One region of the Microlunatus elymi genome, then DNA from elsewhere that is predicted to be linked to it. Evidence: predicted binding sites of a transcription regulator. Region 1 holds the regulator's gene; each other region holds the start of a gene.
What was found. The regulator LexA, encoded in region 1, represses DNA repair genes until DNA is damaged. The targets are predictions, from matches to a motif close to TCGAACANNTGTTCGA.
Positions count from the first base shown of each region.

Region 2: a site for LexA is predicted at 3,620-3,635, ahead of ruvC (crossover junction endodeoxyribonuclease RuvC). Genes of this name have one in related genera too.
Region 3: a site for LexA is predicted at 5,476-5,491, ahead of FOE78_RS21095 (HNH endonuclease signature motif containing protein). Genes of this name have one in related genera too.

Region 1 is NZ_CP041692.1:3,488,070-3,498,661, forward strand. It holds gene FOE78_RS15550 (vitamin B12-dependent ribonucleotide reductase) at 1-202, opposite strand, end outside; gene nrdR (transcriptional regulator NrdR) at 346-948, opposite strand; gene FOE78_RS15560 (DUF2752 domain-containing protein) at 1,243-1,716, opposite strand; gene FOE78_RS15565 (hypothetical protein) at 1,765-2,145, opposite strand; gene FOE78_RS15570 (hypothetical protein) at 2,243-2,434, opposite strand; gene lexA (transcriptional repressor LexA) at 2,435-3,334, shown strand; gene FOE78_RS15580 (iron-siderophore ABC transporter substrate-binding protein) at 3,368-4,393, opposite strand; gene FOE78_RS15585 (DUF4333 domain-containing protein) at 4,584-4,892, shown strand; gene FOE78_RS15590 (aminotransferase class V-fold PLP-dependent enzyme) at 4,975-6,111, shown strand; gene FOE78_RS15595 (IMP cyclohydrolase) at 6,119-6,817, opposite strand; gene FOE78_RS15600 (epoxide hydrolase family protein) at 6,960-8,081, shown strand; gene FOE78_RS24575 (ATP-dependent DNA helicase) at 8,095-10,170, opposite strand; gene hflX (GTPase HflX) at 10,251-10,592, opposite strand, start outside.
Region 2 is NZ_CP041692.1:2,981,365-2,991,956, forward strand. It holds gene arc (proteasome ATPase) at 1-203, shown strand, start outside; gene argG (argininosuccinate synthase) at 787-2,208, shown strand; gene FOE78_RS13405 (hypothetical protein) at 3,049-3,489, opposite strand; gene ruvC (crossover junction endodeoxyribonuclease RuvC) at 3,655-4,239, shown strand; gene ruvA (Holliday junction branch migration protein RuvA) at 4,236-4,850, shown strand; gene FOE78_RS13420 (SAM hydrolase/SAM-dependent halogenase family protein) at 4,870-5,688, shown strand; gene ruvB (Holliday junction branch migration DNA helicase RuvB) at 6,041-7,135, shown strand; gene yajC (preprotein translocase subunit YajC) at 7,509-8,165, shown strand; gene secD (protein translocase subunit SecD) at 8,261-9,991, shown strand; gene secF (protein translocase subunit SecF) at 9,991-10,592, shown strand, end outside.
Region 3 is NZ_CP041692.1:4,614,505-4,625,096, forward strand. It holds gene serC (phosphoserine transaminase) at 1-745, shown strand, start outside; gene FOE78_RS21070 (hypothetical protein) at 721-1,752, opposite strand; gene FOE78_RS21075 (DUF7691 family protein) at 1,975-2,634, shown strand; gene FOE78_RS21080 (anhydro-N-acetylmuramic acid kinase) at 2,662-3,798, shown strand; gene FOE78_RS21085 (aminoglycoside phosphotransferase family protein) at 3,813-4,724, opposite strand; gene FOE78_RS21090 (GNAT family N-acetyltransferase) at 4,859-5,323, shown strand; gene FOE78_RS21095 (HNH endonuclease signature motif containing protein) at 5,507-7,042, shown strand; gene FOE78_RS21100 (sulfatase family protein) at 7,148-8,545, shown strand; gene FOE78_RS21105 (multidrug effflux MFS transporter) at 8,518-9,804, opposite strand; gene FOE78_RS21110 (zinc-dependent alcohol dehydrogenase family protein) at 9,801-10,592, opposite strand, start outside.

The DNA.
Region 1 (10,592 bases):
CGAAGACGGTCTCGCCGGTCTTCCAGTTGGTCTGGACGACGTCTCGCGGTTCCCAGCTGACCTCGTCGTACGGATGGACGCCCTCGGTGGTGAAGACGCGCTCGATCCGCAGACCGCGCTGCTGCGCACTGCCGGCCAGCTTCTTGCCGGTCTGTTCCTTACCGGCTTGGGACTTCTGGTCCGATCGGGTCGTTTCGGACATTGGTGGCTGCCTCTCTCCCTGTCCGCCCATCTCTGGACGCCTAGGTCTCGTCGGACTGCTGAATCTCGGGTCTTGCTGATGTCTGATGTTGGCCGGGACGGACCCATGCACCCTTCCCCAGGTGCCTGAGCCCGTCCCGGGGCTCAGGTCGGTCCCTTTCGGGTCCGGGGTGCCGCGGGTCTGCTGACCGCGGCCGTCTTGCCGGCGTTGGGCCGGCTGCGCGCCGACTTGGTCGAGCGGGACGCCGGGCGAACCGGGCCGGACGCCAACTCGGGGATCAGCGGTTCGATACCCAGCGGTTCCTGTTCCACCCGGAGCATGGCGATCTCGGCCTCGAAGTCGTCGACCGAACCGAACTGCCGGTAGACACTGGCGAATCGCAGGTAGGCGACCTGGTCGAGTTTGCGCAGCGGTCCGAGGATGGCTACGCCTACCTCGTCGGCCGGCACTTCGGGCTTGCCCGAGCCGCGGAGCGCGTCCTCGACCTCCTGGCCGAGCTTGGCGAGTTCGTCCTCGTTCACCGGCCGGCCCTTGCAGGCCTTCCGGACACCGCCGACGACCTTGTCGCGGTTGAACGGTTCGACCACACCCGAGCGCTTGATCACGGCCAGTTGCATCTGCTCGATCGTGGTGAACCGGCTCTCGCACTCGGGGCACTGACGACGGCGGCGAATGCTGCTGCCGTCCTCGGCGACCCTCGAATCCAGCACCCGGGTATCGGTGTGCCGGCAGTACGGGCAGTGCACGACGAGCCTTCTCTCCACGTTCGAGCTGGAATCAAGCTGTTGGATCTGAAACAAACCCGGTGCCCGACTGGGGACAACTCTGGGGATGACTTGTGGGTGGCGATGTGGACGGCGTGTGGATAGCGACCACTAACTGTGGAGGAAACACACCCGTGTAACTACTAGATATGGATCTTAGGCCGCTCCAGCGGAGACGTCAACCGTCCTGTGCCGGACTTCGCGAGTCGGTCAGCGGAGCCGGTCGCCCGGGCGGCCCGTTGGCCTGCAGGGCACCAACGGCGCGACGCGAACCGGTCAGAGGAGATTGCGAAGAACCGCGTAGAGCACCGCGGCAGCCGCGGCGACGCAGATCCAGGACCAGCCCGGAACGCGGTGGATCGGATCCGCGAGCCGGCGCGGTAGCCGCAACGTCGGTCCGCCCACAGCAGCCACCGTCCACGCCACTGCGGACAGTGCCAGCACGACGAGTGCGATGAACACGCCGGGGTTGTAGCCGAATGCGGCAGGAAGGTCGCCACGCAACAACTCGGCGCCCATCCTGGTGGCGCCACACAACGGGCATTGCCAGCCGGTGACAGCGCGGAACGGGCACGGAATGCCGAGCCCCGTGGTCCGGTAGACGAGGCTGAGGGCCAGCCCGCCGGCCAGGAAGGCGCCGACACCGACCGGGCCCCGAGCCCGGCGGGCCGTCGGATGCGGGACCGAGCCGGCACCGTACGTCGTTGGGTCGGAGGCCGCCTTCGAATGCTTGGGACCGGCAGCTGACACGAGACCCATTCTTCACCCCGGCGATGCGCATGGCACCCGCCGGCCGCGTCAGCGGTTACCGAGGGCGGACTGGGAGGGAATGTAGTTGTCCGACGTCACCGTGATCGCCGTCGCGGTGATCACGGTGATCGCGGCAGCCACCAGCACGGCCCCGGTGATCAGGACGACCGCGATCCCCCGACTCGTCAGCCGCCAGCCGGCCGACCCGGCGGCGACAGCCGTACGACGCACAGGCGCCGTGCTGCAGCCACGAACCTCAGCGGATCCGGCCGGCGACCGGCGCAGCGACGGAGCGTCGAGGCCGGTCACCGACCGGGTCGCCGGACGGCCGGCTCGACCGCTGCCACGGCTGGGCCGCGGCCGCCGAGCCCTGGTCGGCCGGTCGACCGAGCTCCGCACCGCTGAGGTTTCGATCGTTGTCGCACTCATCTTGCATCCCCTGACCTCGAACGCATGTTCGATAGAACGTCTGTTTGATTCTTAACCCATGACCGTGCGATCCGCAAGACCATTCGCACAGCCGTTCTCATTCGTTATCTGCCCTGCACCGGCCCTCCGACAGTTCTTCGGCGACCGGAGAAGCAGCCGTGACGATCACAACAGAGGCCACTGACAGTTCTTCCGAAAGGCGCCCTGCGGCGGCGCCGGTCAGAGACACGCCGGGCGACACATCGAACAATTGTTTGATTCTGTCGGCGGTCTTCTCTACGGTGAGCACATGGCCGATTCGAAGAAGAGTTCTCCCAGCTCGGGCCGCAGGGCGGCAGCGAAGAAGACCACCGCGCGGGCGAGATCCACTCCGCCCGCACCGGTGCAGACGCTCCGCCGTGGTCGGCCGAAGAATTCCGACGTCGAGGCGCAGATCGAGGCCGCCCGGGCCCGGTCGGCCGAGTTGGCGCAGCATGCCACCGTGACACCACTGCCGGACGGACCGGCCGACGCCAGCGGGCTCACCCCGCGACAGCGTCGGGTGCTCGAGGTGATCAAGGAAGCGGTGGACACCCGCGGCTATCCGCCGAGCATTCGCGAGCTCGGCGAGGAGGTCGGCCTGGCCAGTTCGTCCAGCGTGGCCCACCAGCTGAAGGTGCTGGAGCAGAAGGGATTCCTGCGTCGCGACCCGAATCGGCCGCGGGCGATGGAGGTGATCCTGCCGCAGGACTTCGGTGCGGACTCGGCCGCGGTTCGGTCGCTGCCGGGCACGGCGAGCACGACCGACGAGACGGCCATCAACGATGCCTTCCCAGCGCCGGTTCATGTCCCGGTGCTGGGCAGGATCGCCGCCGGTGGTCCGATCCTGGCCGAGGAGCGCTTCGAGGACGTGTTCGCGCTACCCAAGCAGGTGGTCGGCGAGGGTGAACTCTTCCTGCTCGAGGTTCGTGGCGACTCCATGATCGAGGCCGCGATCTGCGACGGCGACTGGGTGGTGGTCCGCAAGGAGCAGACTGCGGAGAACGGCGACATCGTCGCAGCGCTGCTCGACGACGAGGCGACCGTGAAGACGTTCAAGCGGACCCGCGGCCACGTCTGGCTGATGCCACACAACCCCGCCTACGATCCGATCGACGGCGATCACGCCTCGATCCTCGGCAAGGTGGTCGCCGTCCTGCGCCGGCTCTGACCTGGCTGGTCGCGTTGCCCTCGAGCAGATGGGTCAGCCGTTGACCGATTTCGACAGCGCCTTCAGATAGCCGTCGATCCCCCACGGCAGCGACAGCACGGTCGGCGGGGACACGGCGGCCACGAACGCCGGCCCGACTACCGGAGCGACGTGGCCGGCCTTCACCTGCTGCATCGACTTCGCGTACGGCTTGGACAAGAACGTGTCGATGCCCTTCTGGTCGTCGGCGTACACGACCAGCACGTCACTGGTCAGCGAACTGGTCTTCTCATAGCTCAACGTGTAGTAGAAGTTCTCGTCGTCGGGTGCGAGCCGATCGACGCTGGGCGCATTCACCAGCCCGAGGTCGGTCAGGAACTGCACCCGCGGATCGCTGTCCTTGTAGACGTAGAAGGTTCCGCCGACATCCCAGACGGCGGCGACGGTCTTGCCCTTGAGTTGAGGGTAGGCGGCGGCCTTGTCCTTGATCGTCCGGTCCGTGTCGGCGACCAGCTTCTCGGCCTCTGCCGATTGGCCCAGCGCTTCGCCGACTGTGGTCACCACGTCACGCCACGGAGTTGCCCAGGGTTTGTCGGGGTAGGCGACGGTCGGCGCGATCTTGCTCAACGTTTCGTACTGCTGCTTGGTGATACCGGAGTAGTTGGCCAGGATCAGGTCCGGCCGCGCCCTGGTGATCTCCTCGAACGGCACGTCGTCGGAACCGCTGGGATTGGGCAGGATCGCCGGCGTCTTGGCGTTCAACTGGGTCAGCTTCTGCTTGATCCACGGCAACAGGCCCTCCTTGTCGGCGCCGTAGGTCTGCTGCGGGATCGCCACCGGTACGACGCCGAGCGCGAGCGCGGCGTCGGTGCTGCCGAAGCCCCAGGTGACGACCCGGGTCGGCTTCTTCTCGATCGTCGTCGCCCCGAACGCGTGCTGGATGGTGACCGGGAAAGCCGAGGAACCACCGGACCCGGCGGACTGGCCGGCTTGCGGAGTGGCGCTGGATTGGCAGGCCGCCAACACGATCAGTCCCAGCACGCTCACCAGGGCCACCAGCGCCCGGACGGGTTTGATCACAGCAACGACTCCTTGTGAATTAGGTTAGGTAAACCTCACAAAGGTTAGCCCAGCGCCGCTCGCCGCGCCATCCGCCGGCCATCGATGAGACGACGATCACCCGCCGAGCCGCCTCCGCGGGAGGCTGCCGTGAACCGTACGAACCGTAGCGTCTGCTCGCTGGCCCGAACCCGAGAGCGGAGTACGCCCCATGAAGAAGATCCTCGTCACCATTGCTGGAGCCGGCCTTGCCGCGGCCACGTTGCTGCTGAGCGCCTGCGGCACCCTGACCGTCTCCCAGGCCGATGTCGAGAATCAGATCAGCACCCAGCTGCAGAAGCAGGTCGGCCAGAAGCCCGACGACGTGACCTGCCCCGGCGATCTGCAGGGCAAGGTCGGCACCACCATGCGCTGCACGCTGACCGCCGGCGACTCCAAGTACGGCGTGAACGTCAAGGTCACCTCGGTCGAGGGCAACAAGGTCCTGTTCAACATCAAGGTCGACGACCAGGCCAGCTGATCGGCCCCCATGACCCGATCGTGCCCGGTGACCCGATCGAGCCCGGTGACATCGCCGGCAGAGCACCAGGGATGATCATCCGGTGAACCGTGAGCTCCTCGATGTCTTCGGCCTCGACCCGGAAGTCCTGCACCTCAACCACGGCGCCTTCGGCTGTGCCCCGATCGCGGTCCGCCGTGCCGCCGAGGACTGGCGCAACCGGGCCGAACGCAATCCGCATCATTTCAACGGCCACCAGTTGCCGGGCCTGATCGCCGGGGCCCGGCATCGGGTCGCCGACTTCCTGCAGGTGGACGCCGAGGCCGTCGGTTTCGTCCGCAACGTGTCCGAGGGCGTGTCGTCGGTCTTCGGCTCACTCGACCTGCGGCCGGGCGACGAGATCGTGGTCTGCAATCACGGCTACGGCGCCGTCACCATGGCGGCTCAGAACTGGGCCGACCGGCGCGGCGCCGCGATCCGGACGGCCGCGTTCGGGGTGGGCGCCGATGACGAGACGATCGTCGCCGCGTACGCCGGCGAGTGCGGACCGAGGACCCGGCTGGTGATCGTCGATCAGATCACCTCGCCGACGGCGATGGTGCTGCCGGTCGCGGCAATCGCGAACGCGGTCGACGCGCCGGTGCTCGCCGACGCCGCTCATGTGCCGGGAACTCTGCCTGTCGACATCGCCGGACTCGGCGTCGCCCACTGGGTGGGAAACCTGCACAAGTGGTGTTACACGCCGCGCGGCACCGCGGTGCTGTGGACCGTGGCCGGCTATCGCGACCGGACCTATCCGGCGACGATGAATTGGCAGCTCAATGACGGATATGCGGCGAGCTTCGACTACCCCGGCACCTGGGACTACTCCGGCTGGCTGTCGGCGGGCGACGGCCTGGACTTCTGGTCCGGGCTCGGCGGCTGGCAGCAGATCGATCGCCAGGCGGCGATGCTGGCCGAGGCTCAGGAACGGGTTGCCGCGCGGTTCGGCAGCTCGCTGCAGGGTCTGCCGCAGCGTCCGGCCGCGACCATGCGTCTGGTGCCGCTGCCGGAGAGTCACGCCGGCGACCGGGCGCGGGAACTTTCGGGGGCCCTGAGCGAGGAGTACAGCATCCAGGTGCCGGTGACGTCGCACGACGGCCGGTCCTACTTGCGGATCGCGGCGGCGCCGTACAACACCCCGGACGACTACGACCGGCTGGCCGACGCGGTGCTGGAGCTCACCGAGGGATGTGACTGATTGCCGATCAGCCTGCGCTGTCCGCGGCGTTGAGCAACACCGGATCGGCCAGATGATCACCGGGGACGAAGCCGGCAGCCAGCACCCGGCGTTCGGTGTCGAGCGCAGCCCACAGCTGTTCGGCCAGTTCGCGGTGGGTGGCGGCAGTGCTGGTGATCGGCACCGGGCCGGTGTTGGTGATCGGGTCCGCGACCGGACCGCGATAGGTGGACAGCAACATGCCCTCACCGGCCGCCAGCGCCCCGACTCGGGTCACGCTGGTGTCGGAGGATGCTCGATCTGCCGAGCCACGGTGGGCCGCGCCGAGCCAGACCTGATCGTCGTCGGACACGACGGCGGTGATGCGCGGGGTGAAGATCGGCGGGTCGCCCTCGTACTCCAGGTCCTCCAGCGCGACTGCGGCCGGTTCACCGGCGGCCAGCCGGTCGGCCACCGGATCGGTCTGGGTTCCGTTGCTGAAGACGAAGAACCGGTCGGTACGGCGGACGGCCCGGTAGTGCCGCAGCGGATCGTCGGCGTCGCCGACGGTCGGCTCCACTCTCAGATCGCCGTCGTCCGTCAGCCGGATCCGGCGCTGCCGAGACGCTTCGCTCCGGCCGGTGGCGGCGTACGCACACGCCAGCCCGGCTGGGGTCCGAGCAACGATCACCACTCGCCCGGGGTACGGGCGATCGGCCAGCACCGCAGCAAGATCATCGGCTGCCATGATCAACTTCCTTCCGCTCCGGCCCGTCCCGAGCCGTGATCAGCCCGCCGGTCCTGCGGGCGCATCGCCAACCCTCTCACGGTCATTCCCTGCCCCGAACAGCGGACACCGGCTGACCGGAGGTGTCCGTATCGTGCCGATCATGACCACTCCGGCGATCGAACCCTTCCGCATCGACATCCCCGCCGCCGACGTTGCCGACCTGCGGGCCAGGCTGGCCGCGGTCCGCTGGCCGGATGAACTGGAGGACGCCGGCTGGTCGTACGGGATTCCGGCGCGTCGTCTGCGGCCGTTGGTGGAGCGTTGGCGGACCGGCTTCGACTGGCAGCAACAGCAGGCCGACCTGAACCGCCTCGATCAGTTCGTCACCGAGATCGACGGCCGGCGACTGCACTTCAATCACCTTCGGTCGCCGCGTCCCGACGCAATGCCGCTGGTGCTGGTGCACGGCTGGCCGTTCGCCGACTTCCGATCGCTGATCGAGCCACTCACCGAGCCGGCGTCATCCGACGACGTCCCGGGTCTGCCGTTCGACCTGGTGATCCCGACGCTGCCGGGCTTCGGATTCTCCGGGCCGACCCACAGGGCCGGAGAATCCGACACCAGCCGCTCCGCGGAGTTGATCAAGGAACTGATGGCCCGCCTGGGATATCAGGCCTACGGCGTGCACGGCGGAGACGCCGGTGGCTTCGTCGCGACCCAACTCGGCCGGATCGACGCCGAACACGTCGTCGGCGTGCATCTGAACGGCCCGATCACCATCCCGTCGCCGGGCGAGGACGCCAGCGGCTTCGACGAACGTGACCGCAGAATGCTGGCGAGCCTGCAGGACTGGAGCCGACGCGACACCAGCTCGTACGCGGCCGTTCACAGCACCCGGCCGCAGACCCTCGCCTACGCGCTGAACGATTCGCCGGTCGGGCAGCTGGCCTGGGTCGCCGACGTCGTCAACAGCTACGCCCACGAGCCCATTGACGACGACGCCCTGCTGACCCAGGTCAGCATCGGCTGGTTCACCGGCACCATCGGCTCATCCTTCTTGCTGTACAAGGAATCCGGCCAGTGGGGCGCGCAGTCCGAACGCTCCGGCGTGCCGACGGCCGTCGCGATCTTCCCCGGCGACAGCACCATCCGCGCCATCGCCGAACGCCGGCACAACCTTGTCCGGTGGACCATCCACGACCGCGGCGGGCACTTTCCCGCGCTTGAGGCGCCGGACTTGTTGATCAAGGATCTGCGCGAGTTCTTCGGTGGGCTGCGGTAGTCCTGCCACGAGCTCAGTTCAGCCGGCGCAGCGCGCCGATCACCAGCTCGCGATCGCTGGTCGGCCACATGTCCGGCATCGAGGACCGCAGGAAGCCGCCGTAGCGGGCGGTGGCCAGCCGGGGGTCCAGCACCGCGACCACGCCTCGGTCGCTCCCCCGCCGGATCAACCTTCCGGCGCCCTGGGCCAACAGTAATGCGGCATGCGTGGCGGCAACCGACATGAACCCGTTGCCGCCGGCCTCGGTGACCGCCCGCTGCCGCGCCACGGTCAGCGGTTCGTCCGGCCGCGGGAACGGGATCCGGTCGATGATCACCAGCTGGCAGGTGTCGCCCGGCACATCGACGCCCTGCCACAGCGACAGGGTGCCGAACAAGCTGGCCTCCGGGTTCTCGATGAAGCGCTTGGTCAGGTCGGACAGCTGCGCGTCCCCCTGGCAGAGGATCGTCATCTTGGGCAGTTGTTTGCGTACGTAGACCGCCGCCGCCTCGGCCGCGCGGCGGGAGGAGAACAGCCCGAGCGTCCGCCCGCCGGCCGCCCAGACCAACTCGGCGATCTCGGCCATCGCCTCCTCGCTCAGCCCGTCCCGGCCCGGCCGGGGCATGTTGCGGGCGACGTACATGATGCCCTGCCGACGGTAGTCGAACGGCGAGCCGACGTCGAGTCCGCGCCAGGTCAGCGGACCCTCTGCCCGCGGCGCCGGACCTTGATCAACATCGGTGTCCAACTCAAGATCATCCTCGATACCCTCTTCAAGATCATCGTGGGCACCCGCATGCTCACCGGCCCGGACCGATGCCTGGCGCGATGCCGCCTGCTGATCGGACGAGACGGGTTGATCATCACGCTCGCTGCCACGCAGTCCGACGGAGGCGGCGACACCGGTGAAATCCCCGCCCAGCTTGAGAGTTGCCGAGGTCATCACCACGGTCCGGTCGCTGAACACCCGGTCCCGCATCAGTCCGGCCACGGTCAGCGGCGCGACCCGGACGTCGCGACCGGTCCGATCGGAGTCGGCCACCCAGATCACGTCGTGCTCGTCGAGCTTGCAGATCCGCTCGGCGACGTCGAAGATCTCCTTCACCGCGGCCGCCGCCTGCTTGCGGTCGTTGTCGTCCTTGTCCCGGTTGGTCAGCTCGCTCACCACCCGGCGCGCCGCGGCCCGGATGGTCTGCGCGGCGTCGATCACCGGCGACTGCGGATCCTCGATCCGCTCCGGCACGACACCGTCCAGGGCGTTGCGCAGCGCGTCGGCCGACTCCAGGAAGTCCAGAGCAAGATCATCTTCGAGGTAGTTGAGCGCTCGCCGGCCGACTCGCTCGATGCTGGTCGGATGCAACTCCGCCGAAGCCGCCCCGGTGACCCGAGAGACCAGCTCGTGTGCCTCGTCGATGATGATCATGGAATGCTCGGGCAGCGCGGTCCGGCCGTGCATGGCGTCGATCGCCAGCAGCGCGTGGTTGGTTACCACGAGGTCGGCGGCGCGGGCCTTCTCCCGCGACCGCTCGACGAAGCAGGAGTCGCCGAACGGGCAGGCCTGGATGCCCAGGCACTCACGGACCGGGATGGAGACCTGTTGCCACGCCCGCTCGGTGTGGGACGGGGCGTCGTCGCGATCGGCCAGGCCCCGCCGCTCATGCTCGGTCTCGGCCCACTCGCGCAACGCCAGCACCTCGACACCGAGCGCCGAGCCGGCCGCCGCGTCGTCGGCGGGCTCGGGTTGACCGGCCATCGTGGCCCGCAGGCTCTCGGCCAATTCGGCGGCGTCGATCAACGAGCCCTGCGCACTCTCGGCACCGCCGTTGACCCGGAGCCGGCAGGCGTAGTTGGTGCGCCCCTTCAGGATGGACGCGGTCGGCCGCCGATCGGTCACCGCTTCGACCGCGTCCAGCGCCGCTGGGATGTCCTTGCTGGCCAACTGCGCTTGCAGCGCCAGGGTGGCGGTGGCGACGACCACCCGATCGGTACGACCGGCGGCCACCTCGATCAAGGCAGGTGCCAGATAGCCGAGCGACTTGCCGGTGCCGGTGCCGGCCTGCACCAGCAGATGCCGGCCGCTGTGGAAGGACTCGGTGATCGCCTCGGCCATCGCAGCCTGTCCCGGCCGGTGCTGTCCGTTGATCTTGGCGACCGCGGCATCGAGAACGTCCTGAGCGGTCGGTTGCGGCTTCACCGCACCAAACTATCGGCGCCTTCCGACAATCGGTACGAGGCCAGCTCAGCGGCGAGTCCGGCGTTCACCCGGACGATCACCAGGGTGCCGTGCTCGGTGTGCTCCAGGGTGTCGATCTCGCCCTCGCGGTGGATCCGGTTGATCAGGTCGCCACGCTCGTACGGCACCAGGGCGCGGACCTCGACGCCGGGATGCGGCAGCCGATCCTCCACCCGGGTCCGTAGTTCGTCGATGCCGCGGCCAGTCCGGGCCGACACCACCAGCGCGTCCGGGAACTGGTGCCGCAACACGGTCAGCGTGTCCGGGTCGGCGGCATCGGCCTTGTTGATCACCAGTTG
Region 2 (10,592 bases), 510 kb from region 1:
TCGGTCACCTGATGCAGGCCTGCGTGGACGAGTTCGCCGAGAACGAGGACTTGCCCAACACCACCAACCCCGACGACTGGGCCAAGATCAGCGGCAAGAAGGGCGAACGCATCGTCTTCATCCGCACCCTGATCTCCTCCAACAAGGGCACCCAGCCCGGCCGATCGATCGACACGGTGAGCAACACCGGGCAGTATTTGTAGCGCGGTCGAGCCGGGTGCCTGCTGCCGCGATCCTTGTTGGCGGCTTGCGTTGCGGGGGCAACCCCCGCACCCCTTACCGTCCTGTAGCGCAGTCGAGTTGTTTGCCGCTGCCGCGATCCTGGTTGGCGTTGAGACTTCCGGGGACAATCCCCGGACCCCTTACCGGGTTCGCGTTCATAGGTCGGGTTGCCCCGGCGCCTCCGCTGCGCTGCGGTGCCGGTCTCGCGCTGGGGCGCTCGACGGGCGTGCGAGGTTGCGCTTTCGGCTGGGTGCCGGGTTCCGTTGGGTGCTGACTCGCGTCGAAGGGTCCTGTGCCTGTCGAAGGACCGGGACCGCACCCCATCCGCCCGCCCACCCCACGGGTCCTGAGCCTGTCGAAGGACCGAGAACCGCACCGGCGGCGGCGCGGAACCCTGAGAATGAGGCTCCAGATCGCGAAAATCGGCTCCAGCGGGCCGGAAGCCGCGACCGGGGCCTCATTTTCAGGGTTTGAACACCTGCTGCCATCACCCGGGCCGAGTCGACTGGACCGAAGGATGTGGGGCAGCAGCCGATTATGCATATCCATTCCAGATAGTGCATAATCATGCGCATGTCCAAGGTGTTGAACTCGATCCCTGTGTCCGAACGTGTCGGCATCGCCTTTTCCGGCGGGCTCGACACCTCCGTCGCGGTTGCCTGGATGCGAGACAAGGGCGCGATTCCGTGCACCTACACCGCCGACCTCGGACAGTACGACGAGCCGGACATCGCATCGGTCCCCGGCCGGGCCGGCCAGTACGGCGCCGAGATCTCCCGCCTGGTGGACTGCAAGACGCAGTTGGTGGAGGAGGGACTGGCCGCGATCGCCTGCGGCGCGTTCCACATCCGTACCGGCAGCCGGGTCTACTTCAACACCACCCCGCTCGGCCGCGCCGTCACCGGCACCCTGCTGGTGCGCGCGATGCAGGACGACGACGTCTCCATCTGGGGTGACGGCTCGACCTTCAAGGGCAACGACATCGAACGGTTCTACCGCTACGGCCTGCTGGCGAACCCGGCACTGCGCATCTACAAGCCCTGGCTCGACGCCGACTTCGTCTCGGAGTTGGGCGGCCGCAAGGAGATGTCGGAGTGGCTGGTCGCGCACGGACTGCCGTACCGGGACAGCACGGAGAAGGCGTACTCCACCGACGCCAACATCCTCGGCGCCACCCACGAGGCCAAGAAGCTGGAGCATCTGGACGCCTCGATGGAGATCGTCGAGCCGATCATGGGCGTCAAGTACTGGGACGACTCAGTCAAGATCGACACCGAGGAAGTCGAGATCAGCTTCGAAGGCGGCCGGCCGACCAAGATCAACGGCAAGAGCTACGACGATGTGGTGGAGCTCTTCCTGGAGGCCAACGCCATCGGCGGCCGGCACGGTCTCGGGATGAGCGACCAGATCGAGAACAGGATCATCGAGGCGAAGTCCCGCGGCATCTACGAGGCGCCCGGGATGGCGCTGCTGCACATCGCGTACGAGCGGCTGGTCAACGCGATCCACAACGAGGACACCGTTGCGGCCTACCACAACGACGGCCGCAAGCTGGGCCGGTTGCTGTACGAGGGTCGCTGGTTCGATCCGCAGTCGCTGATGATCCGCGAGGGCCTGCTGCGTTGGGTCGCCTCGGCCGTCACCGGCTCGGTGGTGCTGCGGTTGCGGCGGGGTGAGGACTACTCGATCGTGAACACGTTCGGACCCGCCTTCTCCTACCACCCCGACAAGCTCTCGATGGAGCGTACCGAGGACGCGGCCTTCGGCCCGACCGACCGGATCGGGCAGCTGACCATGCGCAACCTGGACATCGCCGACACGCGCACCAAACTGGAGTTGTACGCCGGTCTCGGGGCCCTGCCCGCCCGTGAGACCGAGCTGGTCGGTGCCCTCGAACCGGGCGGTGCGGACGCGATCTCGGCCAACCCCGCCGCCGAGGAGGAAGACGCCCTCGACCGCGCTGCGATCGAATTCGGCGTGGACTGATTGGATTCGCGGTCGGGTGAGTGCCGCTGCCACGATCTGGTCTGGCGCCGTGCGTCGCGGGGACAATCCCCGCACCCCTTACCCGGTTGCTTCCATAAATGATCTTGCCGCGAGACCTCCGCTGCGCTGCGGTGTCGGTCTCGCGCTGGGGCGCTCGACGGGCATGCATCGTTGCGTCCTGGTGGTTAGCGGTCGCGTCTCTGCCTGCCGCTGCCGCGACTTGGTCTGGCGTCTAGCGTCGCGGGGACAATCCCCGCCCTTACCCGCTCGCGTCCATAAATGATCTTGCCCCGACACCTCCGCTTCGCCGCGGTGCCGGTCTCGCGCTGGGGCGCTCGACGGGCATGCACCGTTGCGTCCTGGTTGGTCAGCGGTCGGGTCTCTGCCTGCCGCTGCCGCGACTGGTCTGGCGTCTTGCGTTGCGGGGACAATCCCCGCCCTTACCCGCTCGCGTCCATAAATGATCTTGCCGCGACACCTCCGCTTCGCTGCGGTGCCGGTCTCGCGCTGGGGCGCTCGACGGCTATGCAACGTTACGATCTCGTCTGGGTGCCCCCGAGGTCCAAGATCAACTTGTGGGAGTGAAGCCAACTCGATCCAGCGGGCGCGACTCAGCTGCAGCCGATCCGCGAGCTCGAGCCCAGGGTCCTGAGCTTGCTCGAAGGACCGCGAACACAACCCCAGGGGTCCTGAGCTTGCTCGAAGTACGGCCAACGCAACCCCAGGGTCCTGAGCTTGTCGAAGGACCGGCAACGCAAACCCAGGGGTTCTTGATCGAGGCGCGGGGGACCTGGGCCCGACGGCAGGTCGAGATCAAGTGTGTTGCTGATCTTGGAATCGTTACTGCGGCACCGGGATTGACCTGCGGGCAGTGCGGCGCTGACTCACGTACCAGATGACGAACCCGACGACGAGCGTCGCTGCTGCGACGGCGCCCAGCTCGCCGGCCAGCAGCCAGAGGTAGCCGAGAACTGCGGTCGAGCTGACCGAGAGTCTGACCGAGATGGACGTGATCACGCCAAGGATCCCGCAGGCCATTGCGTAACCGGTAGCGGTCCGGACGACCAACCTGGACCCTCTGAAGATCAACATCACCGCGGCCGCGATCAGATTCGGCAGACCGAGCAGGGCCGACGAGATCAGCAACACGCCCAGGGAAGCCGCGGTGATCGGCTCGCCGGGCTCGTGCGAATCGAACCAGTTCTGGACCAACGTGGCCGCGAAGAACACCGCGGGGATGATCAGCAGCAGCCTGTCGTGCGTCCTTACCACTGCGTGCATCGAGCCACCCCATGCTGATCCTTGGGCAAAGCTATCTCGGCACGAGGTCGGCGGCGCCAAATCAAGCAACGTGGAGTGGCCCGACACGCCGACGTCCTCGCGCCGACGTGTGGGCGCCCTGGGATAGGGTCCGAACGTCTGTTCGGATCATCTTCAGGAGGCGTCGTGCGGGTCCTCGGAATCGACCCCGGCCTGACCCGGTGCGGGTTCGGCGTCGTCGACGGGGCGCCGGGCCACAGCCCGCAGTTGGTCGCCGTCGACGTCGTACGCACTGACGCCGGCACCGAGATCGCCTATCGACTGCTCCGGCTGGAACATGCCTTCGAGGACTGGATCACCGAGCACCGCCCGGACGTCGTCGCGGTCGAGCGCGTCTTCGCCCAGCACAACGTGCAGACCGTGATGGGGACCGCTCAGGCCGCCGGGGTGGCGATGTTGGTCGCGGCCCGGCACCAGCTTCCGGTCGCCCTGCACACGCCGAGCGAGGTGAAGGCGGCGATCACCGGCTCCGGTCGCGCGGACAAGGCCCAGGTCGGGCAGATGGTCACCCGGATCCTCAGACTGGACGTGACGCCGAAGCCGGCCGACGCGGCCGACGCGCTGGCGCTGGCCATCTGCCACGTCTGGCGCGGCTCGGCCTCCGATCGCATCACCCGCGCCACTGCGGCCAGCGCCGAACAAGCTGCCCGGCAGCGCAGGGCGTACGCACTGGCCCGGCAGCAGTTGCCCGCACCGGGAGCACCGGCGTGATCGCCCTACTCAGCGGCACCGTGGTCGCCCTCGGGGCGACCTGGGCGGTGATCGACGTCAACGGGGTCGGTCTGAAGGCGTTCTGCGGCCCGAACACCACCGCCGAACTGCGGCACGGCCAGCAGGCGACCCTGGCGACGTCGCTGGTGGTCCGCGAGGACTCGCTCACCCTCTACGGCTTCGGCACGTCCGAAGAACGCGACTTCTTCGAACTGTTGATGACGGCCTCCGGCGTCGGCCCCAAGCTCGCCCAGGCCGCGCTTGCGGTGCTGACCCCGGACGAGCTGCGGACCGCGATCGTCACCGAGAACCTGGTCGCGCTGACCAAGGTGCCCGGCGTCGGCCGCAAGGGCGCGCAACGGATCGTGATCGAGCTCAAGGACAAGGTCAACGCGCTGACCCCGTCAACGTCCGGGACCGCAGGGCTCGCTCCGATGCCCACCCAGCAGGAGGAGTGGCGCGATCAGGTCAGCCAGGGACTGCAAGGGCTCGGCTGGTCGGCCAAGGATGCCGATGCCGCCTGCGGCCGGGTGGAACATCTGGCCGCCGACGATCCGGCGATCAGCATCGCCGAGTTGATGCGAGCGGCGCTGCGTACGTTGGCGAAGTGACTGTGGCAATCTGCCGAGGGTGAGCTATGACTGGATCTCGCTGCTGACCGACTTCGGCACGTACGACGGCTTCGTGGCGCAGTGCAAGGGATCGATCGCGCGGATCGCTCCCGCGGTCCGGTGGATCGACGTCACCCACGAGATTCCGGCACAAGACGTACGACGTGGCGCGGCCGTGCTGTCGCAGATCGTCGGTCAACTGCCTCCCGCGGTGCATCTGGCGGTGGTCGATCCGGGTGTCGGCACCGACCGCCGCGGGGTCGCGCTGCAGACACCCGGCGGTGTCCTGGTCGGTCCGGACAACGGCCTGCTGGGCTGGGCGGCCGACGTCCTGGGCGGCGTACGGAAGGCCGTAGCGCTGACCAACACCGACTACCACCTCGGCACGTCCAACACCTTCCACGGCCGCGACATCTTCTCCCCGGTCGCGGCGCACACCGCCGTCGGCGTCTCCCTCGATGATCTGGGTGATCCGGTGGATCCGGCCGAGTTGGTACGGCTGCCCGATCCGGTGCTGAGCGTCGGCTCCGGACAGCTCGACTGCGAAGTGCTGACCATCGACCACTACGGCAATCTTCAGACCTCGGCGTCCGCGGCGGCGCTGACTCGGGCCGGGTTCGAGCGCGGCGATCGACTCGAATGGGCGATCGGCGATCACCGGCTGACAGTCTTGTTCGGCCGGACCTACGGCGAAGTGCCGCCGGGCGATGCGCTCGCCTACCTTGACTCCGCCGCGTTCCTCAGCCTCGGCGTCAACGGCGCCAACGCTGCGGCCCGCCTGGGCATCCCGCCCGGCACCCCGATCACGATCAGCGGCGCGGCGCTGGGCCGCGACTGACCCAACCACCCGAAGTCGCGAACACACGACTTCCGGCGCTGCTGCCGTACTGATAGACCACCCGAAGTCGCGAACACACGACTTCCGGCGCTGCTGCCGTACTGATAGACCACCCGAAGTCGCGACAACACGACTTCCGGCGCTGCTGCCGTACTGATGGACCACCCGTAGTCGCGACAACGCGACTTTGGTGACCGGCCGATGGACGGAGCCGGGGATGGTGGGCTCGCGGACCTGGGGACGAGGACCATCGCACGCGTCGCTGCGAGCCTGCCGGACCTGGGCGCCGGTTGCAGGACCAGCCGGGGCGGTTGCGCCGAGTGTCGGCGGGATCGGCAAAGATGGGCCCACCATGGTTGAACGAGAAGACGCCTTCGAACGGGAAGACGGGGCTGGGCACGACGCCGGCATCGATCTGGTCGATCCGCACCCGGACCCGGAGGAGTCGGCGGCCGAATCGGCGTTGCGGCCGACCACGCTGGCCGAGTTCGAGGGGCAGCCGCGGGTCAGTGATCAGCTCGGGTTGGTGCTGGAGGCGGCGCGGGCCAGGGCAGCGGTGCCCGATCACGTACTGCTGTCCGGACCGCCCGGACTCGGCAAGACCACGCTGGCCGGCATCATCGCCGCCGAGATGGGCGCGCCGCTGCGGATCTCCAGCGGTCCGGCGATCCAGCACGCCGGCGACTTGGCGGCGATCCTGTCCGGGCTGACCGAGGGCGAGGTCTTCTTCCTGGACGAGATTCACCGGATGTCCCGGCCGGCCGAGGAGATGCTCTATCTGGCGATGGAGGATTTCCGGGTCGACGTGGTCGTCGGCAAGGGGCCGGGCGCTACTGCGATCCCGCTGGACATTCCACGCTTCACCCTGGTCGGCGCGACCACCCGATCGGGCCTGCTGCCCGGGCCGCTGCGCGACCGGTTCGGCTTCACCGCCCAACTGGACTTCTACGACGCCGAGGACCTGGAGCACATCGTTCGGCGGTCGGCCGCGCTGATCGGTGCCGAACTCGATCCGGACGGAGCGGCCGAGATCGCCGGCCGTTCCCGCGGCACTCCGCGGATCGCGAACCGGCTGCTGCGCCGGGTCCGTGATTACGCGCTGGTCCGTGCCGACGGACGGATCAGCGCCGGTGTCGCCCGCGCAGCCCTCGACCTGTACGAGGTGGACGCGCTGGGCCTGGACCGGCTCGATCGCGGCGTACTGGAGGCGATCTGCAACCGCTTCGGCGGCGGCCCGGTCGGGCTGAGCACGCTGGCGATCTCGGTCGGCGAGGAGGCCGAGACGGTGGAGGAGGTGGCCGAACCGTTCCTGGTCCGGCTCGGCTTCCTGATGCGTACGCCGCGGGGCCGGGTCGCGACCGCCGCCGGTTGGCGACATCTCGGCCTGAACCCGCCCCGCTCGGTGATGGCCGACGTGACGCCGGACGAGCCCGACCTGTTCAGCTGACGCCTGGATCCAGGTCGGGGCGCATCGGTCGCTTCACCGGGCGAGCTCGGCCGCGAACCGGTCCGTGAGCCGGCCCGACCGGCGATCCTGTCAGCAGCCGAGCAGCCGGCTGTCGAAGAACTGTCGATCCGACGACTTCGATGTCGGCGGCGAGTGAGAGTCTGGGTTTCAACAACTCTCTGGGTAGAGTACGGCGGTCGATGTAGGTCGGTCCGGCCACGGCCCGGCCATGCGACCATGACCGTCAACGGTCAGTCCGCTTGGTTGCTGAAACGGTGCCTGTCGGTGCTGATTCAGGGGCCGTGGTGCTGAGTCAATGAATTGCAAGAACCAGAACGGCGCAACCGGCGCCGACGATTGGACGTGAATCCGAGTGCCAAGCTACACATCGATCCTTTTGATCGTGGTGATGATCATCGCGTTCTACTTCCTGATCATGCGGCCGCAGCGGAAGCGCCAGCAGCAGCAGCAGGACATGATGAAGAAGCTCGAACCCGGTACGAGGGTGGTCACCACCACCGGTATCTACGCCACCATCATCGCGATGGGGGACAAGCAGGTCGTGCTCGAGACCTCTCCCGGCTCGCGGGTCACCATGCTGAAGCAGGCCATCGGCCGGGTGGTCGGCGATGAGGAGGAGGATCCGGAGCTCGGCAGCTACCGTTCGGGGGGCGCGGGCACAACCGGCGTACCGACCGGGCCGACCGCAGCGGCCGATGACGGCTTCGACGAGGCGACCGCACCGGGTGCGTACTCCCAGGAGCCCACCGAGCAGGGTTCGGCTTCGGCCAGCGGCCTGGCCGGCGGCGCGCCGATCCAGGAGTACACGCCGGGCAACCTGCCCGAGTTCACGCCGGCCGACGAGAAGAACCAGCACGAGACGGCGCCGTGGCCGCCCGTCGGCGCCGCCGACCCGGGTGCCGAGGACCGGACCTCGTCGTTGGGCAGCTCGGCGCTCGGGGAGTCGTACGGCCACTCCGGCGAGAGCGGCGACGAAGCGGGGGACAAGAAGGACGAATCCGGCCGATGATCGTCCGGCCGTGCGCCGGGCCGATCGCGGCCGGGACCGAATCCATCCGTCGGCCCCATCCCGGGACCGACTAAACCCCAAGGACCGATCGAACTGTGGCATCCAAGGTCGGCCATCCGCTCCGTACGCTGGTGGCCTTCTTCATCGTGATCGCGGCCCTCTACGGGCTGATGGCGATCACCAAGAACTGGACTCCCCGGCTGGGGCTCGACCTCAGCGGTGGAACGACGATCACGCTGACCGCTCGGAACACCACCGGCAAGGGCGGCGTGAGCGCAACCAGCCTGGAGCAGGCGCGCACCATCATCCAGCAGCGGGTGGACGGCCTGGGTGTCGGAGAGAGTCAGGTCACCACCTCCGGTGGCAATCAGATCATCGTCAGCGCGCCGAACGTGCAGCGCGACGAGCTGATCCAGCAGGTCGGCCAGACCGCCGAACTGCGGTTCCGAGCGGTCTACCAGCAGGAGAGCACCACGCCGACGTCGCAGCCGGGCAACTCCGCGACCGCCGGCACCGGCAACGCGCAGGGCGGCAGCACACCGTCGGCGAAGGCGAGCGCGGGGACCGGTTCGGCAAGCGCAGGCGCGACGGCGTCGAGCACGGCCAAGGGCAACGGCCGCCCCGGTCCGGCGCTGCCGACCGAACCGCCGGCACCACCGTCGCCGCGGCCGACCGCTCCGGGCAAGGGCACCCCGGAGAACAAGGCCGTCGAGTGGCAACCGTCGCAGCAGGACATCACCGATTTCGCTAGCTTCACCTGCCCCCGCGACACCCAGTACTACCCCGACGTCTCTGATCAGCCGCTGTTCACCTGCAACGAGGCAGGCACCCAGAAGTACCTCCTCGGGCCGACGATCATCGAGGGCACCCACGTCACCGACGCCAACGCGAGCATCGGCCAGAGCGGTCTGGGCTGGCAGGTCAACCTGAGCTTCGACTCGACCGGCAGCAAGCAGTTCGAGGACGCCACCCGGGCGCTCAGCCAGAAGCAGTCGCCGGAGAACGCCTTCGCGATCGTGCTGGACGGCACTGCGGTCTCGGTCGCCTCGGTCGATCAGGCGATCGCCGGCGGTTCGGCGATGATCAGCGGCGGTGGCATCAACCAGCAGAGCGCCCAGCAGTTGGCGAACGTGCTGAAGTACGGGTCGCTGCCGCTGGCCTTCGAGATCTCCAGCGTGGACACGGTCTCGGCGACGCTGGGCGGTGAGCAGTTGCAGGCCGGCCTGATCGCGGGTGCGGTCGGTCTGGCGTTGGTGATCTTGTTCTGTTTCGCCTACTACCGCGGGCTGGGCGTCGTCGTGGTCGCCTCGCTGACGGTCGCCTTCGCCACCACGTACGCGATGGTGGTACTGCTCGGCGCCTCGGTCGGCTTCGCGTTGAGCCTGGCCGGCATCGCCGGTGCGATCGTGGCGATCGGCATCACTGCGGACAGTTTCGTCATCTACTTCGCCCGGATCCGGGACGAGGTCGGTGAGGGCCGCGGCATCCGGACCGCGGTCGAGACCGGCTGGCGGCGGGCCCGGCAGACGATCCTGGTTGCCGATGCGGTGTCGTTGTTGTCGGCGCTGATCCTGTTCATCCTGGCGATCGGTTCGGTGAAGGGCTTCGCCTTCACCCTCGGTCTGACCACGTTGATCGACATCGTGGTGGTGTTCTTCTTCACCAAGCCGCTGGTCACCCTGCTCAGCCGGACCAAGTTCTACGGCAACGGGCACAAGTTCTCCGGGCTGGACGCCACCCACCTCGGCGTGACCGCCCTGCCCGGCGGCCGACGCAGAGCCGGAACCGCTACCCGCGCCGCGACGCAGACCGGAGGGGAAGCCTGATGTCCAAGTTGGGACAGTTCGGCCACCGGCTCTACACCGGCGAGGTCTCCTACGACTTCGTCGGCAAGCGGCGGCGCTGGTTCATCATCTCCGCCGTCGCGCTGCTGATCGTGATCATCGGTTTCGCCTTCCGCGGCCTGAATCTTGGCATCGAGTTCACCGGCGGCGCCGAATTCCAGGTGCCGGTCGCCTCCGCCAATCAGCAGACCGTGCAAAAGGTCGAGACGGCGCTCGACGACTCCGGCATCGCGGCAGTCTCCGATGCCACCGTCACCCAGGTCGGTAAGTCCACCATCCGGGTGGAGACCGAGGCGCTGAACTCTGAGTCCGAGGTACCGCAGGTCAAGAAGGTCCTGGCCGACGCCACCGGGGCCAACCCCAACGACATCAACTACAGCCTGATCGGCGCCTCCTGGGGCAGTCAGATCACCGAACGCGGCATCATCGCGCTGGTCGTGTTCCTTGTCCTGGTCAGCGTCCTGCTGTGGGCGTACATGCGGAACGCGAAGATGGCCGCAGCCGCACTGGTCGCCCTGCTGCACGACCTGGTGATCACCATCGGGGTGTACGCGGTGGTCGGCTTCAGTTTCACGCCGGAGTC
Region 3 (10,592 bases), 1.1 Mb from region 1:
GGTGGCGCTGCCCGAACCGACCGACGGCGTGGACGCCTACGCCTGGGCGCACAACGAGACCTCGACCGGGGCGATCGCACCGGTCCGGCGCATCGTCGCCGATGATGGCGGCGGCAAGCCGGCGCTGACGGTGGTCGATGGCACCTCCGCCGCAGGAGGGGTAGAGGTCGACATCAGCCAGACCGACGTCTACTACTTCGCCCCGCAGAAGAATTTCGGCTCCGACGGAGGGCTGTGGATCGCCCTCTGCTCCCCTGCGGCCCTGGAACGGGTCGCCGAGATCGCAGCGACCGACCGCTGGATCCCGCCGACGCTGAGCCTGGCCACTGCCGTCTCCAACTCGGCCAAGAACCAGACCTACAACACGCCCGCGGTCGCCACCCTGATCCTGCTCGCCGAGCAGTTGGACTGGCTGAACGGCAACGGCGGCCTGTCCTACGCGGCCGGCCGGACCGGCGAATCCGCCCGCCGGCTGTACGCCTGGGCCGAGGCGACCGACGGAGCTACCCCGTTCGTCCAGGACCCGGCCCTGCGCTCACCGGTGGTAGGCACGATCGACTTCGCGCCCGAGATCGACGCCGCATGGCTGGCGAAAACCCTGCGCAGCAACGGAATTCTGGACACCGAGCCGTACCGGAGCCTGGGCCGCAACCAGCTGCGGATCGGCATGTTCGCCGGCATCGAACCCGACGATGTCAGCGCCCTGTGCGGGGCGTTGGATTATCTCCTGGCGCGGGCGAAGTAGACGCCGGCGGCGGCGACCACGGCGACCAGACCGGCCAGCCCGATCGCACCCCAGGTCCCTCGCCGGCCGGGACCGGAGGTGTTCTCCACGTCGGTGTCCTGCGGAGCCTCGCTGCGCCGGGCCGTCGCGCTCGGCGTCGGCGTCGGGGTGGCGCTCTCGGCCGGCGGTGAGGCGCCGGCCGACGGGGCCTGTCCGACGCTCTGCGGAATCGGCATCGAATAGACCGCCGAGTCCTTGCCCTCGCTGCCGACCAGCAGACTCTTGCCGTCCAGCGAGGTGGTGATCGACTCGCCCTGCGGCTGGAACGGTGTCGCCGCCTGAGCGACCACCTTGTAGTCCTGGCCGGGATCGACGATCTTGACGTCGACATAGCTGCGCAGCGCCATCCGGCCATCGGCGAGGAACGTGCCGTCGGTCACGTACGGCGGTGCGTCGGCGACCCGGGTCAGCTGGTTGACCTGCTGCCGGGACGGGTCCTTCGGAGCCCGGTAGATGCCGCCGTCGGCGCCCTTGGTGACGATGTAGATCCGGCCGGTGTCCTTGATCAACAACGCTTCGGCGTCGTGGGCGCCGTCCGGGTAGGCGAAGTCGTAGGCGTGATAGAGCACGGTGCCGTTGTCGGGCGCCGGATTGGACAGTTCGTAGACGGTGACGAAGTCGCGTTTGCCGTCGTTGTCGCCGATGTCACCGATGTAGAGCGAGCCGTCGTGATAGGCGACCGCCTCGACGTCGGTGACCTGCGCACGAAAACCGAGCGTCCCCCGGACCTGGCCGGACTCGTTCAGCGCGAACGCCCGGGCCTCGTCGCCGGAGTCGTTCACGGTCCAGTAGAGGCCCTGGTTGGTGTCGGTGGCCAGGCCGCTGGATTCGCTGATCCGCGCGTCGCTGATGGTGAAGACGGGCTGGTCGTCCGCGTACGCCGGTGCAGCGGCCCAGCCCGCCAGCAGCAACCCGACGAGCAGCAACCCGATCAGTGCGGGCAACGGGCGCGCCGGACGCGCGCTCACCCGGCGTGTGCCTGGTGCTGGGATCGGCAGCACTCGTGTTCCCCTCGTCAGCCCGACTCGTCGACGGCGACCGACCCTACTACGAGAGGGCGCGGACGATGGCGGCCACAACGACGACGGCCACCAGGAGAAGCAGAAGTCCCGTGACGATCAGTTGCCGGGACTTGGTGTTCATACCGCGAGCCTATAGCCGGTGCCGCGCGGGTGAATTAGGTTGAGCCCATGGGCGAGCTACGGCTGTACGCCATCGGGATCGAGGAGGTCCGCAGCATGTTCGGCGCCCCGCCACAGTGGGCGGAGCGGCTCCGGCAGCAGGCAGTCGTCGCCCTGGCTCCGCCGCACACCGCCGATCATGGCGGGCTGTTGTCCAAGCTCGGGCCGATCTTCCGCCGACCTCCCGGGACGCCGGTGCTGGACCCGGACGATCCGGTGCCCGCAGATCTTGAACGGATCCTGGCCGGTGCGTTCGTACCGGCCGAGCGGAGGGCGGCCAGCTGGCGGCTGCTGGAGTTGTTGATCAAGGAAAACGCCTGGGGTTTCACCAGTCTGTCACTGCACGGTGAGAAGCTGGACAGCCTGGATTTCGCGCTCGCGCGTGGTGGGGTGCATGCGGCCGCCGGCCTGCGGCACCTGCTCAGCAGCCACACGGAATTGCCGCTGATCGCACCCCGCGGGCTGCTGGTCGGTTTTCAGTCCGGCGAGGAGGCCACCTGGATGGCCGACTCGTATCGGCAGGCGATCGACGAGATCGAGGACGGCGACGACCGCGAACGGGTCTATGCGCTCGCGAACTGGCTGGACGGCTTCAGCCATTGGGCCGATGTCGCACCGACCTTGCAGCGCCCGGCACCCGATCTGATCGGCTTTTGGGGTGTGACCTGATTGGCCACGCTTCGGGTTGCCGGTCTGATGAGCGGGACCTCGTTCGACGGCATCGACGCCGCGGTGGCCGAATTCGATCTTGTCGGGACGGAACTGTCCTGCCGTCCGCTCGGACTCCTCAGTCGTGGGCTGTCGGACGAACTGCGCTCCCGGATCGCGGCCGTGTTGCCGCCGCAGCGCACCGACATCGCCGAGGTCTGCCGACTGGACACCGAATTGGGGCGGTTGTTCGGCGAGGTGGCCGCCGAGGCGATCAACACGTACGGCGATGTTGATCTTGTCGTCTCACCCGGGCAGACGGTGTTTCACTGGGTGTCCGACGGGCACGCGTTGGGCACCCTGCAACTGGGTGCGGCTGCCTGGATCGCGGAGGCGACCGGGACGCCGGTGCTGTCGGATCTGCGGACCCGCGACATCGCTCGCGGCGGCCAGGGCGCGCCACTGGCTCCGATGCTGGATTCCCTGCTGCTGTTGGAAGATGACGTACGCCGCGGGGTGCTCAATCTTGGTGGGATCGCCAATCTCACCGTCCGCGATGATGATCATCGGGTGATCGGTTACGACCTGGGCCCGGCGAGCGCGTTGATCGATCTGGCGGTCAGCAGGGCAACCGGTGGAGTCGAGCGAATGGACACCGACGGGGTGCGTGCGGACCGCGGTGTTGTTGATCATGAACTGCTGTGTCGGCTGTTGGACGAGCCGTACTATCGAACCGATCCACCGAAGTCCACCGGCAAGGAACTCTTCGACGCCGACTACCTGTCTGCCAAGGTCGGCGATCATGATCTTGGTCTTGACGATCTTGTCGGGACCTTGACCGAGCTGACCGCGGCCCTGGTCGGCGATGCCTGCTCCCGTTGGCAGCTGGAAGAACTCGTGGTTTCCGGTGGCGGCGTACGCAATCCCACCATGATGCGCCGGATCGCGGCGCTGGCGGGGACGACGGTCGTGCGTACCTCGGAGGACTTCGGTATCCCGGCGCAGGCCAAGGAGTGTTACCTGATGGCACTGCTCGGATTCCTCAGCTGGTACGGACTTCCGGGCACGATTGCATCGGCCACCGGCGCCAGTTCGCTGCTGGGATCGTTCACCCCTGGGGCGCGCCCGCTGCAGCTTCCCGCACCGCCGCCCCAGCCGCCGACCCGGTTGATCATGCGGGGCTGATCAACTGCTGGTGATCACCGTTGCGCCGCCTTGGCGATCACGATCGACTGGGTGACCCAGTCGTCGTCCGGGGACTTGTCGCCGTCCACCAGAGCCCACAGCACGTTGACCAACTCGCGCACGATCACCCAGTCCCGGACGCGATCCTCGTCGAGGCCGGTCGCGTCGACCACGGTGTAGATGCGGTCCAGGACGGCGTTGCGCAGGTCGCCGGTGGCGACTGCCTCGTCCCAACGGTTCCAGAGCAGTGGAGCCACCTCGTACGCCGGATCGCCCGACATCGGCTTCGGATCGATCGCCAGCCATTCCTCCTTGCCACGCAGCGATCCGAGCACGTTGTCGAAATGCAGGTCAGTGTGGATCAGCCGACCGTCGGTGTCCGGATCCGTGGCGAATTCGCGCGCGAGTGCCGTCGCGTGCTCGACCAGGCGCCGCGGAACCGCCCGATGATCAAGCAGTGACGTCAGGCGGTCCGCCCAGCCGGCAGTGGCGTCGGACAGCTTGATCAACTGCGGAATCGCGGGGACGTGCAGGTTCGCGTACAACTCGGCGACTGTTTCACACGCGTCGGTGATCGGCAGTTGATTCGGATCCTTGGTCGCGTCCGCGCGCTCGAGCAGCATCGCCCAACGCCGCGGATCGGCCCGCAGCAGCCGGATCGCACCGTTGCCGTCCCAGGTCCGCAGCGCCAGATGTTCGTGGTCTGCCTCGGGATGCGGCATAGTGATCTTGAGCGCTGCAAGCTGACCCTGCGCGTCCCGGACCGGGAGCACATAGGCCGCCGCACCGTGCATCGCCGGCCCGTCAGGGCGGAGCCCCCACTCCCCCACCAGTTCCTTGATCAACTTCGGCAGCCGGTCCAACCACTCGTCCCATTTCGGGTCGCCATGGTTGCGCGTCAGGCCGTCGGGAATTGCCTCAATCATCGTGTCGGCATCCTCGCACAGAGGAGTGATCAGGTTACGCCACCGGCCACATCACCTCATCGCCAACCAACCATCTCATCGGCCCGGCCGAACAACGACGCGTACCACTCCAACCCGGTTATTGTGTTTGATCGATGATCAACCCGGAAGCCGTTTCACTGCGACCCGCAGAGCCCGCAGACGTCGAGACCCTCCGTCGTCTTGCACGGCTGGCCTACCAGCCGTACGTGGAACGGATGGGATGCGAACCCGCCCCGATGGCCACCGACTACAGCCAGGCCGTCAACGACGGCCGCACCTGGGTAGCGCAGCAAGGCGATGCGCTGATCGGGCTGCTCGTGGTCGCAGTCGCCAAGGACCATCTGCTGCTGGAGAACGTGGCCGTCGCACCGCACGCCCAAGGCCTCGGCGTGGGCACCCGACTCCTGCGCCTCGCCGAGGACCAGGCCCGCGCGAACGGTTTGTACGAAGTCCGCCTCTACACCAACGAGGCGATGACGGAAAACCTGGATTACTACCGACACCACGGCTACCAGCAGACCCACCGTGCGACCCAGGACGGCTTCCGCCGCGTCTTCTTCACAAAGCAAGTCAGCTGACCACCGCCTGACCAACCCCTCACTGGGAGAAGTTCGACCACGGGGCCGGCAGAGGACGATCAGTCGACGCGCAGCCCATATCACACGCCACCGACAACCAACCCGCCCAGTTTTTCCTTACCTGCAAGAGATTTCTCGCCTCAATCTCTTGATCGAACACCTGTTCGATAGTAGAATCAGGGCATGGCACCTGTCGATCAACCAGCCCCCGCGGCATCCGACCTCGGGCACACGCTGCAGCAGCTGGACACCGCCCTCGATGCGGTGATCGACACCCTCGCCCACGACCGCCTCGCCGGGGTCGGCGATGATCAACTCATCGACTTCGCCCGCCGATTCGAAACCGTCCGATCCCGGACGTCGGTGGTGGATCAGGAGATCGTGACCGCCTGCCAGGCGACCGGGCTGGCCCGTCGGCTGGCCCAATGCGCCACCTCGAAACTACTGGTCGACCTGCTCCACATCGACCACAGCGAAGCCCACCGGCGCGTCCGCGCCGCCAAGGCGCTGCGCGGCGAAACGACGATGCTCGGTGAGCGGTTGGAGCCGAAACGGCCCCGGCTGGCCGCCGCAGTCGCCGCCGGCCACGTCCCGGCCGGGAACGCCGACCGGGTGATCCAAGCCCTCCGCGACCTGGACCAGTTGCCGTGGACCACGACCGAGCAACTCGACGAGGCCGAAGAAATCCTCACCGACGCCGCCACCACCCTGCCACCCACCGAACTCGGCTACGTGATCGACGAACTGGCCGACCGGATCAACCCCGACGGCACCTTCAGCGAAGAACAAGTCCACCAGGCCCAACGCGCCGTCTACCTCTGGAAAGGCCGCGACGGCGCCTGGCACCTGCGCGGCCGACTCACCCCAGCCCTCGGCCAGAAACTCAACGCCATCCTCGAACCCCTCACCGCACCCCAACACAGCTATCCCGACCCCGACCACGAAGCCGAACAAGATCAACAAGCCGCGAGACAAGAGCAACCCGACGGTCAAGATCAACAACCCGACGAAAATCAACAGCTGAGTGACGATCACCAGGCCGGCGACGATCAACAGGCGGGCGAGGATCAACCGTCGAACCCGAACCGGCCACCGGTCGAACCCGACCTGCGTACCCGCGGGCAACGGCTGCACGACGCCCTGGACGAAGCGTTCAGCCGGCTGCTCCAGGCTGGCGACAACCCATCGGTCGGCGGCACCCCGGCCACCGTGATCATCACCATCGACCACGACAACCTGATCGGCCAGTACGGCCACGGCCGCTACGGCGACGGCACCCCCATCTCACCCGAGATGGTGCGCAAACTCGCCGACAACTCCGACATCGTCCCCACCATCCTCAGCGCCAAAGGCAAAGTGCTGTGGCTCGGCCGCGACCGCCGGATCGCCGACAAGAACCAGACCGCCGCCCTGATCGCCCGCGACGGCGGATGCTCCTTCCCCGGCTGCAACCGGCCACCCCAATGGTGCCAACGACACCACATCATCTCCTGGCTCAACGGTGGCCCGACCGACATTGACAATCTCACGTTGACGTGTTTGTTTCACCACAGCAACTTCGAAGCACTCGGCTGGCAATGCCGGATGATCGACGGACTCCCGTACTGGATCCCACCCCGCTGGATCGACCATGATCAAAAACCCAGGCTCAACTACCGCATCCGAATACGCCACCATCTCGACAAGCCCCCGACACCGTCTGTTGTGCTGGGTGCCTGACCGGTCGAGATGATCATGACAGCCGCCGCGCGATGGTTGCGGTGTTCGTCGAGCCGCTATCGTGCTGTTGATTGACCGAGGCGCATTCGAGAGGGAGTCCGTTCCATGGCAAGCCGAGTTGCCAGCAGGCCCAACGTCGTGTTGATCATTTCCGATGATCAGGGAGCCTGGGCGCTGGGTGCCGCCGGGAATCCGGAGATTCAGACGCCCCATCTGGATGCGCTGGCGGCCAGCGGGACCCGGTTCAGCAACTTCTTCTGCACGTCGCCGGTCTGTTCGCCGGCACGAGCGACGCTGTTCACCGGCCAGCCGCCGTCCAAACACGGCGTGCACGACTGGATCAGTGCGCATCACGTCGGCGCCGACGGCATCGACTTCCTGCGCGGCCAGCCTCTGGTGACCGACGTGCTGTCCGATCACGGCTACCGCTGCGGGCTGTCCGGCAAGTGGCACCTGGGCGCCAATGATCAACCGCACAGGGGATTCGAGCACTGGTTCGCCCATCAGCTGGGCGGCGGTCCCTACTACGGCGCGCCGGTGGTCCGCGACGGCGAGTTGATCAACGAACCGAACTACCTGACCGAGGCGATCGGCGATGACGCGCGGACCTTCCTGGAATCGGCCGACGGGCACCAGGATCCGTTCTGGCTGAGCGTCAACTTCACCGCGCCGCATGCGCCGTGGAAGGACAACCACCCCGAAGAGTTCACCAAGCTCTACCAGGACACGGAATTCGCCAGTTGTCCGCAGGAGCCCGATCACCCGTGGACGCGCTACAGCTCCGGCGGCTGGCCGCTCGGTCGCGAGCAGGATGTCCGCCAGTCGTTGGTCGGCTACTTCGCCGCGATCTCGGCGATGGATCGGCAGATCGGCCGGATCGTCGATGATCTTCGTGACCGCGGCCTGCTGGAGAGCACCGTGATCATGTTCCTCAGCGACAACGGCTACAGCTGCGGCCAGCACGGTGTCTGGGGCAAGGGCAACGGCACCTACCCGCTGAACATGTACGAGGAAGCGGTCAAGGTGCCGGCCATGATCAGCATGCCCGGCACCATCCCCGCACAGATCTGCGATGAGTTGATCTCCGGCTACGACCTGGCGCCGACGCTGTTGGAGCTGGCCGGTCTGCGGCCGGACGCTCTCGGCGACGGACCCGGCAGCAGTTTCGCCGATCTGATCACCGGCGGTGATCAGCCGCGCGACCGGGTGGTGATCTTCGACGAGTACGGCGCAACCCGGATGATTCGTACCAGGCAATGGAAGTACGTGCTTCGCCGCGGCGACGAGCCGGACGAGCTCTACGACCTGGACGCCGACCCCGGCGAGCGCAACAATCTGGTGGAGGATCCCGGCCGGCGCGACCGGGTCGCCGGGCTGCGGGCAGAACTCGAGGATTGGTTCGGCCGATACGCCGATCCCGCCTTCGACAGCAGCAATCTCGAGGTCACCGGGCTGGGCCAGACCGAGGTCCTGGTTCAAACCGAGGTGCTGGGCCGGTCCTGACGCGCTCGCCCGGCCGGCCGAGCAATGACCAGCAGCCCGATCATCGACACCGCCGCACCGCCGATGATCAACACCGCCATCGGCACGGCTGTGTGTGAACCGCCGAGACCGGCGATCGGCGGGATCACGCCCGCGGCGATCCACTGCACGCAACCGAGCACGGCCGAGCCGGTGCCGGGGTGGTCGGGCACCGCGGCTGAGGCGAGCGCCCCGCCGTTGGGGCCGATCAGTCCCTGCGCCGACATCAGCACAAAGAAGGCGATCAGCGCCACGATCAGCGGCGTGTCGAAGAACAGCGCGCCGACCAACATCACCAGCCCCGCCGCCAACGCCGCCAGTTGACCGACGAAGATGATCTTGCGGGTGGCGACCCGCCCGGCCAGCCTCGACGCGACCGCCGCTGCCAGCGTCATCCCGGCCGCGTTGGCGGCGAAGTCGATCGAGTACGCCACCGGCGACAGGCCGTTCATCGACTGCAGTACGAACGCCGACGTCGCGACGTAGGCGAACAGCGCCGCCATCGCCGAACCCGCCACCACCAGATAGCCGACATAGCTTCGATGGCCGAGCACCTGACGCCCTGCACGGACGAAGGTCCGCAGCCCGCCGCCGTGCCGGCGCTGGATCGGCAACGACTCCGGCACCGCGATCGCGATGCTGATGGTCATCGCCAGGCCGAGCACGGCCACCACCCAGAACGAGACCCGCCAGTGCGACAACTGCAGGATCACCGCACCGAGCAGCGGACCCACGATCGGCGCGATCCCGCCGACGGCGGCAATCGCGTTCAGCACCCGGACCAGCCGCGCACCGGTAGCCAGATCAACAACGACCGCCCGCCCGATCACCATCGCCCAGCCGCCGGCGAAGCCCTGCAGGAATCGGGCCGCCATCATGATCGCGATCGACGGCGCGACAGCACAGCCGACCGATGCCACCGTCATGATCATCGTCGACACGAGCAACAACCGGCGCCGGCCGTACTGATCGGACACCGGTCCGCCGATCAGCTGTCCCAATCCCATCCCGGCAAAGAAGGCCGTCAGAGTCAGCTGCACGCCGGTGGCGCCGGTCGACAGGTCGGCCGCCACCTGCGGGAAGGCCGGCACGTACATGTCGGTGGCCAGCGGGGCCATCGCGGTCAGGAAGATCACCGTGCCGACCAACGCGCTCGTCAGCCGAGCACCGGGCTGGTCGACGCCGCGGCGCGGCGACGTGCCCGATGCTTCGTCGCCGGAGAGTGCTGCCGGAGTTGTCACGGCCGCAGCAGCACCTTGATCGCGCGCCGCTCGTCCATCGCCCGGTAGCCCTCGGCGGCCTGGTCCAGCGGCAGTTCGAGATCGAACACCTCGCCCGGATCGATGACCCGGTTCACGATCAGCTCGATCAGCTCCGGCAGGAACCGGCGTACCGGAGCCGGGCCGCCGTGCAGGTGCACGTGGGTCATGAAGATGTCGTCGCCCTTGATCTCCACGTCGTGCAGCACGCCGACGAAACCGACATGACCACCTGGGCGGGTGGCACCGATCGCCTGTCGCATCGACTCCTGGGTGCCGACCGCCTCGATCACGCTGTGCGCGCCGAGTCCACCGGTCAGCTCCTTCACCCGGGCAACGCCTTCCTCGCCGCGTTCCTCGACGATGTCGGTGGCGCCGAACTTGACGGCCAGCTGCTGCCGCGACGCGTGCCGCGACATCGCGATGATCCGCTCGGCACCGAGTTGCTTGGCCGCCAGCACCGCCAGCAACCCGACCGCACCGTCACCGACGACGGCAACCGTTTTGCCCGGTCCGGCCTCGGCCGCGACGGCACCGAACCACCCGGTACCGAGCACATCGGAAGCGGCCAGCAAGCTCGGCACCAGATCGGCGTCCGGCAGGCTCGGGGTCGCGACCAGGGTGCCGTCGGCCAGCGGCACCCGCATCCGTTCGGCCTGCGCTCCGCCGCTGGTGCCCAGCACCTCACGGTGGACGCACGACGTCTGGTAGCCGGCCCGGCAGATCTCGCAGGTGTTGTCGGAGGCGAAGAACGAGCCGACCACGAACTG